DNA from 3 places in the Kitasatospora sp. NPDC038210 genome. Region 3 is predicted to be linked to each of the others. Evidence: predicted binding sites of a transcription regulator. Region 3 holds the regulator's gene; each other region holds the start of a gene.
What was found. The regulator HrcA, encoded in region 3, represses chaperone genes, less so after heat shock. The targets are predictions, from matches to a motif close to TTNGCACTCNGNNNNNCNGAGTGCNAA.
Positions count from the first base shown of each region.

Region 1 (3,269 bases), on a different contig from region 3:
CATGAGCGCCAACGTCCGCATCCCCACCATCCTGCGCACCTACACCGGCGGCGCCGCCGAGGTGACCGCCGAGGGCGCCACCCTGGCCGAGGTCATCGCCGACCTGGAGAAGAACCACGCGGGCATCTCCGCCCGCATCCTGGACGACACCGGCAAGCTGCGCCGTTTCGTCAACGTCTACGTGAACGACGACGACGTGCGCTTCGCCGAGGGCCTGGCGACCGAGATCGAGGACGGCGCCGGCGTCTCGATCATTCCGGCGGTGGCCGGCGGCTGCTGAGCCGTCCCGCGCGCCATTCGGCCGCCCGTGCGTACGGAATTCCGCTCTCCGTATGTACGGGCGGCCGGTTGCATTCCGGCGGGAATATTTGCGGGTCGAGTCGGAGTAGAGTGTCGCTCGGTTGGGAACAGGGGTTCCCTCTCGGCCGTTCGCGGCGTTCCGCCGGGCTGGGCCCGGCCGATGGGACCGGGCCGTGAAACATGTCAGGCCGATGTCAGAATTACCGCGGGGATTTGGGTAATTCGTCCGCTATGTCCCGCGTGGAATGCCGAGATTTTTCCGGTTCGGCCCGTCCTGTCCCTTGCTGCCGGGGCGGAATTACCGGCGGTTGACCCTGTTGCAGAGGGCTTCGGTCCGGATACATTCAGCGGCGGTCGACGCAATCACCCGCTCACCGGAGCCCGTTGGGCGTTCCGTGCGGACGGTTGCGGCGTGCACGGCTGCGCCCAGGGGGGGTTCCCCGGGCGGGCCGTCAACCAACCCGGGCCCGCGACCTGCGGGCGCGTGAAGGGCCAGCACAGCACTAGGGGAGTTCGGAATGGCTCAGGGCACCGTCAAGTGGTTCAACGCGGAGAAGGGCTACGGCTTTATCGCGGTCGACGGTGGTGCGGACGTCTTCGTCCACTACAGCGCGATCCAGATGGACGGCTACCGCACCCTTGAGGAGGGCCAGCGGGTCGAGTTCGAGATTTCCCAGGGACAGAAGGGCCCGCAGGCGGACATGGTTCGCGCGGCGGTCTGACCCCTTCCGACTCCAGGAGCTCGGCGCGGCCCACGGCTGGTGACCGCTCGCTTCTCGACGGGCCCGTACGACACGCGTCGTACGGGCCCGTCGCCGTTCCCGGGCGGCCCCCGGGGGTGGTCCCAGCGGCGGCTCGCGGGTTGGCGATTGGGCTTGCACTCGACCACCCGGAGTGCTAATCATTGGCGTTAGCACTCACAGCGTGAGAGTGACAGCGGACCGGGTCGGTGAGGCCCCCGGGAGCGGTAGGGGAAAAGACCCCCGCACACCAGGGCCGTCCGTCGCGGGCACCCCTTGGTCCGAGCAGTCGACCGTGTCCCGGAGGACCACTTCTGATGGCCAAGATCATCGCCTTTGATGAGGAAGCTCGCCGCGGCCTTGAGCGTGGCATGAACCAGCTCGCCGACGCAGTGAAGGTCACGCTCGGCCCCAAGGGCCGCAACGTCGTGCTGGAGAAGAAGTGGGGCGCCCCCACGATCACCAACGACGGTGTCTCCATCGCCAAGGAGATCGAGCTCGAAGACCCGTACGAGAAGATCGGTGCGGAGCTCGTCAAGGAGGTCGCCAAGAAGACGGACGACGTCGCGGGTGACGGCACCACCACCGCCACCGTGCTCGCCCAGGCCCTGGTTCGCGAGGGTCTGCGCAACGTCGCCGCCGGCGCCAACCCGATGGCCCTGAAGCGCGGCATCGAGAAGGCCGTCGCGGCCGTCTCCGACCAGCTGCTGGCCCAGGCCAAGGACGTGGAGACCAAGGAGCAGATCGCCTCCACCGCCTCCATCTCCGCCGCCGACACCCAGATCGGCGAGCTGATCGCCGAGGCCATGGACAAGGTCGGCAAGGAAGGCGTCATCACCGTCGAGGAGAGCAACACCTTCGGCCTGGAGCTTGAGCTCACCGAGGGCATGCGCTTCGACAAGGGCTACATCTCCGCCTACTTCGCCACCGACCTGGAGCGCATGGAGGCGACGTTCGAGGACCCGTACATCCTCATCGCCAACTCCAAGATCGGCTCGGTCAAGGACCTGCTCCCGCTGCTGGAGAAGGTCATGCAGAGCGGCAAGCCGCTCGTCATCATCGCCGAGGACGTCGAGGGCGAGGCCCTGTCGACCCTGGTCGTGAACAAGATCCGCGGCACCTTCAAGTCCGTCGCCGTCAAGGCCCCGGGCTTCGGCGACCGCCGCAAGGCCATGCTCGGCGACATCGCCATCCTCACCGGTGGCACCGTGATCTCCGAGGAGGTCGGCCTCAAGCTGGAGAACGCCGGCATCGACCTGCTGGGCACCGCCCGCAAGGTGGTCATCACCAAGGACGAGACCACCATCGTCGACGGTGGCGGCGACAGCGAGCAGGTCGCGGGCCGCGTGAACCAGATCCGCGCCGAGATCGAGAACAGCGACTCGGACTACGACCGCGAGAAGCTCCAGGAGCGCCTCGCCAAGCTGGCCGGCGGCGTGGCCGTCATCAAGGCCGGCGCGGCCACCGAGGTGGAGCTCAAGGAGCGCAAGCACCGCATCGAGGACGCCGTCCGCAACGCCAAGGCCGCCGTCGAGGAGGGCATCGTCGCCGGTGGTGGCGTCGCCCTGCTGCAGGCCGGTGTCGCCTTCGACAAGCTGGAGCTGGACGGCGACGAGGCCACCGGTGCCAACATCGTCAAGGTCGCGCTGGAGGCCCCGATCAAGCAGATCGCGACCAACGCCGGCCTGGAGGGTGGCGTCGTGGTGGAGAAGGTGCGCAACCTCCCCGCCGGTCACGGCCTGAACGCCGCCACCAACGAGTACGTCGACCTGGTCGCCGCGGGCATCATCGACCCGGCCAAGGTCACCCGCTCCGCGCTGCAGAACGCCGCCTCCATCGCGGCGCTGTTCCTCACCACCGAGGCCGTCATCGCCGACAAGCCGGAGAAGGCCGCTGCGGCCGCCGGCGGCGGCATGCCGGGCGGTGACATGGACTTCTGATCCTGATCGTTTCGATCGGATCGGTTCGTTCCCCGTCCGCGTGGGCGGTTCCCTTCGGGGAGCCGCCCACGCGGCGTTTCCGCGTTCCGGCGCGCCGACGGAGAATGGACGGATGGCAGCTGACGACATCGAGACCGCCCTGCACAACGCGCGGGCACTGATCCTGGCCGACCTCACCGCGCGGGACGTGGCGGACGCCGCCGTCGTCTCGCTGGTGGAGCAGGCGGTGACGCACCGCCGCTGGTGGCTGGAGCAGTGGCCGGACGGCACCGAGTACGTGCTCGGGCTG
Region 1 is NZ_JBVJYK010000019.1:75,869-79,137, forward strand. Features, by position in the region: gene ACZ7KX_RS31320 (MoaD/ThiS family protein) at 2-280, shown strand; gene ACZ7KX_RS31325 (cold-shock protein) at 819-1,022, shown strand; gene groL (chaperonin GroEL) at 1,358-2,980, shown strand; gene ACZ7KX_RS31335 (hypothetical protein) at 3,093-3,269, shown strand, end outside.
Region 1: a site for HrcA is predicted at 1,175-1,201, ahead of groL (chaperonin GroEL). Genes of this name have one in related genera too.

Region 2 (3,269 bases), on a different contig from region 3:
TCTGCCGCCGCCCGCCCGGGCCCCGGTACGGAGCGCTCCGTACCGGGGCCCGAGTCGTGCCACGGGGCTCTTAGGCTGGAGGGACAGGACGGGCGGCCAGGACGACGCGAACGACGGAGTGGACAGGGTGAGCGAGCAGGGGCAGGAACAGCCGGCGGAGCAGGGCACGGACGAGGACCAGAGCCGGAACCAGGGCCAGGCTCAGGCTCAGGACCCGACCCGGGACGGCGAGCCGCAGCAGGAGCCCGCGGCCAAGGCCCGGCTGGTCTTCCGGGATCCGCTGGACCAGCAGTCCCGGGACGACACCGACACTGGCTGGGGCGAGCGCTCCGGGGCGGGGGAGAGCGGTGGGCGGGGGCTGGACTGGTACCTGAGCCAGCGCCCGCCGCACCACGGGGGCTGAGGGGCGGACGGGGAAGGTCTGCGCGTCAGCGCAGGGGCGCGACCAGCGCGTCGCGGATCTCGGTCAGTAGCTGGACCTCCTTGGCTTCGGCCTCCGCCGCGACCTCGCCGGGGGTCTTGCGGCGGGCCGCCATCCGGTTCATGGGCACGATCAGGACGAAGTAGACGACGGCCGCGGTGATCAGGAACTGCAGGGCGGCGCTGAGCACCGATCCCCACAGGATCTGGACCCCGGAGGTGACCTCACCGGTCGGGCTCACCACACAGGGCCCCTTGAGACAGGAACTGTAGGAACCCAGGTCCTTCGTTCCGAAGACGCCGATGATCGGGTTGATCACGCCCTTCACGAAGGCGTTGATGATGTTGGTGAAAGCCGCGCCGATGACCACGGCGACGGCGAGTTCGACGACATTTCCGCGCAGCAGGAATTCCTTGAAGCCCTTCATGTCGCCTCGAACGACGAAGTCGTTGCCGGGTTACGGGTGATCTTCCGCGGTCCCGGATTGACAACCCGTCCGGCCCAGCGCGCCCCCGCCGGACGGCGGCAGGCCGGCCCGCGCGGGCCCGAGCGCGAGCGCGGCGGCCACCGCGAGCAGCACCAGCGCGGGCACCCCGGCCCGTCGCCGGACCGCGTTGCGCAGACGGTGCCACCCGCCGCACCCGCGCCGGATCGGCGGGAAGCTGGGCACCTCCTGTCGGGGCGGAACGGCGGGGGCGGGCAGCGGGACGGAGAAGCCCACGGTCGTCATCGACGCACCTCCGGAGGGTCCGGCAGCCGACCCCCGGTGGACCGGCTGACCACCCCCACGATGCGCGCTCGGGCCGGGTCCGGAAAGCCGTTTCCCCAGCCTGTGGACAAACCCGCCCCTGTGGACGACTTCGTACACCCACACCGGTCGGCCGGGTCCTCCGGAGTTGACGAAAGCGGGCCGAAAATATGCGGAAAGGCCCGCCGCCCCCGCGTGGAAGCGGGGTCGACGGGCCTTTCCGAGGACTGCTGTGCGCCGGGATTCCCCCCGGGCGCCCGGGTCAGCTCGCGGCCGGAGCCGGGCTGGACGGGGCCGAGGAGCCCGTGCCCGACGCGGGGGCCGCGGAGGTCGTCGTCGACGAGGTCGAGGACGACCCGGAACCGACCGAGCTGCTGGAGGAGGAGCGGCTGTCGGTCCGGTAGAAGCCGGACCCCTTGAACACGACACCCACGGCCGAGAAGACCTTGCGAAGCCGTCCCTGGCAGTCGGGGCACGTGGTCAGTGCCTCGTCGGTGAACTTCTGCACCGCCTCCAGGCCGTTGCCGCACTCGGTGCACTGGTACTGGTACGTGGGCACTTGTCTTCCTCCTGGCACTCTCGCCTGATGAGTGCTAACGATGGTCAATGATGCGGCATTCCGCGGGATCAGTCCAGCGACTCCGGTGTGAGATCGGCCCCGCCCCGGCCCGGGATCGGCCGCGAACCACCGCCCCGCTCAGCCCTTGGCCGCGCCCACCAGCTGCGCAGCACCGGCGGACTCCACGGAGCCCGCCGCGGAGCCGGCGACGATCCGGTTCGAGGTCCGCGGCGCCACCAGCAGGTGCCGCAGCGAGAACAGCGCGAGCAGCCCCAGGCCGGCGCCGACCAGCGGCACCAGGAACCCGGTGGACGGCCCGTGCCCGTCGATCAGCCGGCCCGCCACCATCGAGCCGACCGCGAGCCCCAGCCCGATGGCGCCGGTCAGCCAGGTGAAGGCCTCCGTCTTGGCGCCGTCCGCGACCAGCGTCTCGACCAGGGTGTAGCCGCTGATCAGGGTCGGCGCGATGGCCAGGCCGCAGACCAGTCCGGCGACGGTGAGCGCGACCAGGTTCGGCATGGCCCACAGCGTGGAGCAGCCCAGCACCAGCAGCGCGTAGCTGATCAGCATCCGCTTGTGGACGGGCCGCCGCCAGGCGATCACGCCGTAGAGCACGCCGGCCAGCATCGAGCCGCCCGCGAAGATCCCGTACACGGTGCCGCCCGCGTCGTGCTGCCCGACCGAGTCGGCGAAGGCGTTCACCGAGACCTGCATGCCGCCGAACACCGCGCCGACCCCGAGGATGGAGCCGGCGAGCAGCCGGACGCCGGGGGAGGCGATCGCCGAGACGCGCTCGGCGCCGGGCTGCGGCACGATCCGGGCCGGGGCGGTGCGCCGCTGGGCGGCGAAGGCCAGGCCGCCGACGACGGTCAGCGCGGCCTCGGCGACCAGGGCGGTCGCCGGGCTCGCCACGGCGGCGATGCCGGAGGCCAGGATCGGGCCGATCACGAAGGTGAACTCGTCGGTCACCGACTCGAAGGCGAACGCGGTGCTGACCCGGGCCGCCGAGGCGTCGGACGGGCCGTCGGCGGTGAACCGGGCGACCCAGCGAGCCCGGACCATCGCACCGATCTGCGGGACGCTCGCACCGGCGGGGACGGCGGCCAGGAACAGGCTCCAGGCCGGCGCGTGGCCGAGTGCCAGCGCGATCAGCACGCCGACCGAGGCGCCGTGCACCAGGACGGTCGGGACGAGCACCGCGGCCTGGCCGTACCGGTCGGCCAGCCGCCCGGTCTGCGGCCCGACCAGGGCCTGGGCGACGGCGGCGACGGCAGTGACCGTACCGGCGGTGCCGTACGAGCCGTGGGTCTTGGAGACGAGCAGCAGGATGCCCATGCTGAGCATCGCGTACGGCAGTCGCGCGACGAGGGCCGGGGCCAGGAAGGTCCAGGCTCCGGGGGTGCGCAGCAGCTCGCCGTACCCGACGCGGGCGGGGGCCTGGGCTGCGCTGGTGTCCGCGGTGCTGTCCGCGGAGGTGTCGACCGTTCGGCGGGCCGTCACGGTCGGTCCTTCCTGCTGCCTGGTAGCGCGGCAGGGCATGG
Region 2 is NZ_JBVJYK010000020.1:29,271-32,539, forward strand. Features, by position in the region: gene ACZ7KX_RS31705 (hypothetical protein) at 128-403, shown strand; gene mscL (large conductance mechanosensitive channel protein MscL) at 429-848, opposite strand; gene ACZ7KX_RS31715 (hypothetical protein) at 879-1,151, opposite strand; gene ACZ7KX_RS31720 (FmdB family zinc ribbon protein) at 1,432-1,728, opposite strand; gene ACZ7KX_RS31725 (MFS transporter) at 1,867-3,228, opposite strand.
Region 2: a site for HrcA is predicted at 1,740-1,766, ahead of ACZ7KX_RS31720 (FmdB family zinc ribbon protein). Genes of this name have one in related genera too.

Region 3 (3,269 bases):
AGCCGGCGATCGTCATCACCGCGACGTCCCGGTGCGCGACGTGCGACAGCTCGTGCGCGAGGACGCCCTCCAGCTCCTCCGGCTCCAGCCGGCGCAGCAGGCCGGTGGTCACGCAGACCACCGCGTTCTGCGGGTTGCGGCCGGTGGCGAAGGCGTTGGGCATGTCGTTGTCGGCGACCGCCACGCGCGGTTTGGGCATGTCGGCCAGGGCGCAGAGCCGGTCGATCGTGCCGTGCAGTTGGGGGAACTCCTCCGGGGTCACCTGGTGGGCGCCCATGGCCCGTTCGGTGATCTTGTCGCTGAACCAGAACTGGGCCACGAACAGCCCGCCGGAGATCAGGACGATCAGCGGCCAGGCGCCGCGCAGCAGCGCGATCAGCAGGCCGGTGAAACCGACGTACAGCAGCCCGATCACGAACATCGTCGCGACCATGCGGCCGGTCAGGCCGCGGTCGGGCGCGAAACGGGTGTGCTGGCCCGAGCTCGACATCGCTTGCTCCTCCATTCGCCGTCGCTTCCGATGCTCCCACCCGGACGGCCCCGGGGCACCACCCGCGCGCCGGTGGCCCGTGAACGGGCGGGGCCCCGCGGGCCGTACCCGGAACTGCGGGCAGGATCACGCCGGTCGGGCCGTTCCTGCCGTAGGACCCGGGCCTTACACTGGCAGGTACGGTTTTGGCACTCGTGTGTTCAGAGTGCCAAGGCCGGGGCCTCCCGGAGCGGCCCGCTGCAGCACACAGGGACACACAGGGACACAGACGGACAACGTGCGAAGACGGAGGTGCGTGCCCCATGGCCGGTGAGGTCCGCCAGCTGGACGAACGCAAGCTCGCCGTGCTCCGCGCGATCGTGCAGGACTACGTGGGCACCGAGGAGCCGGTCGGCTCCAAGGCCCTGGTGGAGCGGCACAACCTCGGGGTCTCGCCGGCGACCGTCCGCAACGACATGGCGGCGCTGGAGGAGGAGGGCTACATCCACCAGCCGCACACCAGCGCCGGCCGCATCCCGACCGACAAGGGGTACCGCCTCTTCGTCGACAAGCTCGCCGAGATCAAGCCGATGAGCGCCCCCGAGCGCCGGGCGATCCGGCACTTCCTGGACGGCGCGGTCGACCTGGACGACGTGGTCGCGCGCACCGTGCGGCTGCTCGCCCAGCTGACCCGGCAGGTCGCGGTGGTGCAGTACCCGTCGCTGACGCGCTCGACCGTCCGGCACATCGAGCTGGTGGCGCTGGCCCCGGCCAAGGTGATGCTGGTGCTGATCACCAACACCGGTCGGGTCGAGCAGCGGATGGTCGACTGCCCGGGCACGGTCGGCGAGACCGTCCTGGCGGACCTGCGGACGGCGCTCAACGCCGGAGCCGCCGGCCGCCGCCTCCCGGAGGTCCCGGGCGTGCTGGAGGAGCTCCCGGCGATGTTCGAGCCGGCCGACCGGCCGACCGTCAGCACGGTCCTGGCGACCCTGTTCGAGACGCTCGCGGAACAGAACGAGGAGCGGATCATGCTGGCCGGCACGGCCAACCTGACCCGCTTCGGCCACGACTTCCCCCTCACCATCCAGCCGGTGCTGGAGGCCCTGGAGGAGCAGGTCATCCTGCTCCGCCTCCTGGGTGAGACCAACGACGCCGCGATGACGGTCCGGATCGGGCGGGAGAACGCCTACGAAGGGCTGAATTCCACTTCGGTCGTGTCCGTCGGTTACGGTTCGGGCGACGAGAGCGTGGCCAAACTGGGTGTGATCGGTCCGACCCGGATGGACTACCCGGGCACAATGGGGGCGGTGCGGGCGGTAGCGCGGTACGTGGGTCAGATCCTGGCCGAGTCGTAGCAAACGTCGCCGTTGGACGACCAACGGCGTCCAGTCGCAGCACTACTACAGGCGGAACAAGCGGAGCATTTGGTGGCCACGGACTACTACGCGGTACTCGGCGTCCGACGGGATGCGGGGCAGGACGAGATCAAGAAGGCGTTCCGGCGCCTGGCACGCGAACTGCACCCGGACGTCAACCCGGACCCGAAGACGCAGGAGCGGTTCAAGGAGATCAACGCCGCCTACGAGGTGCTCTCCGACCCGCAGAAGCGCCAGGTCTACGACCTCGGCGGCGACCCGCTGTCCCCGGGCGGCGGTGGCGGCGCGGGCGGCTTCGGCGCCGGCGCGGCGGGCTTCGGCTTCTCCGACATCATGGACGCCTTCTTCGGCGCCGCGGCCGGCCAGCGCGGCCCGCGCTCGCGCACCCGCCGCGGCCAGGACGCCATGATCCGGCTGGAGATCACCCTGGAGGAGGCCGCCTTCGGCACCACCAAGGAACTCCAGGTCGACACCGCCGTCACCTGCACCACCTGCAGCGGCGAGGGCGCGGCCCCCGGCACCACCGCGCAGACCTGTGACATGTGCCGCGGCAAGGGCGAGGTCTCCCAGGTCACCCGGTCCTTCCTGGGCCAGGTCATGACCTCCCGCCCCTGCCCGCAGTGCCAGGGCTTCGGCACCGTCGTGCCGACCCCGTGCCCGGAGTGCGCCGGCGACGGCCGGGTCCGCGCCCGCCGCACGCTGACCGTCAAGATCCCGGCCGGTGTCGACAACGGCACCCGGATCCAGCTCGCCGGCGAGGGCGAGGTCGGCCCCGGCGGCGGCCCGGCCGGCGACCTCTACGTCGAGATCGCCGAGACCACCCACGCCATCTTCCAGCGGCGCGGGGACGACCTGCACTGCACCGTCACCATCCCGATGACGGCGGCCGCGCTCGGCACCCAGGTGCCGCTGCAGACCCTGGACGGCCTGGAGGAGGTCGACATCCGGCCCGGCACCCAGTCCGGCCAGTCGATCCCGCTGCACGGCCGCGGCATCACCCACCTGCGCGGGGGCGGCCGGGGCGACCTGATAGTGCACGTCGAGGTGAAGACGCCCACCAAGCTCGACGCCGAGCAGGAGGAGCTGCTGCGCCGCCTCGCGGTGCTGCGCGGCGAGGAGCGGCCGTCCGGCCAGTTCGCGCCGGGCCAGCAGGGCCTGTTCTCCCGCCTGAAGGACGCCTTCAACGGCCGGTAGCCGTCCGCGGAGGGGTGCCGGGGACCACCCGGCACCCCTTTCGCGTGCCCGATCCACCCCCTCCCGGAGGTTCCCCGCATGACCGCGCCCGTCTTCGTCGTCGAGACCGAGCGGATCGCCGCCGCCGCGCCCGGCACCCTGGTGCGCCTGGACGGCCCGGAGGGCCGGCACGCGGCCGCCGTGAAGCGGCTGACGGCCGGCGAGGCGGTGACCCTCGCCGACGGGTT
Region 3 is NZ_JBVJYK010000012.1:171,439-174,707, reverse strand. Features, by position in the region: gene htpX (zinc metalloprotease HtpX) at 1-490, opposite strand, end outside; gene hrcA (heat-inducible transcriptional repressor HrcA) at 793-1,827, shown strand; gene dnaJ (molecular chaperone DnaJ) at 1,900-3,042, shown strand; gene ACZ7KX_RS24535 (16S rRNA (uracil(1498)-N(3))-methyltransferase) at 3,121-3,269, shown strand, end outside.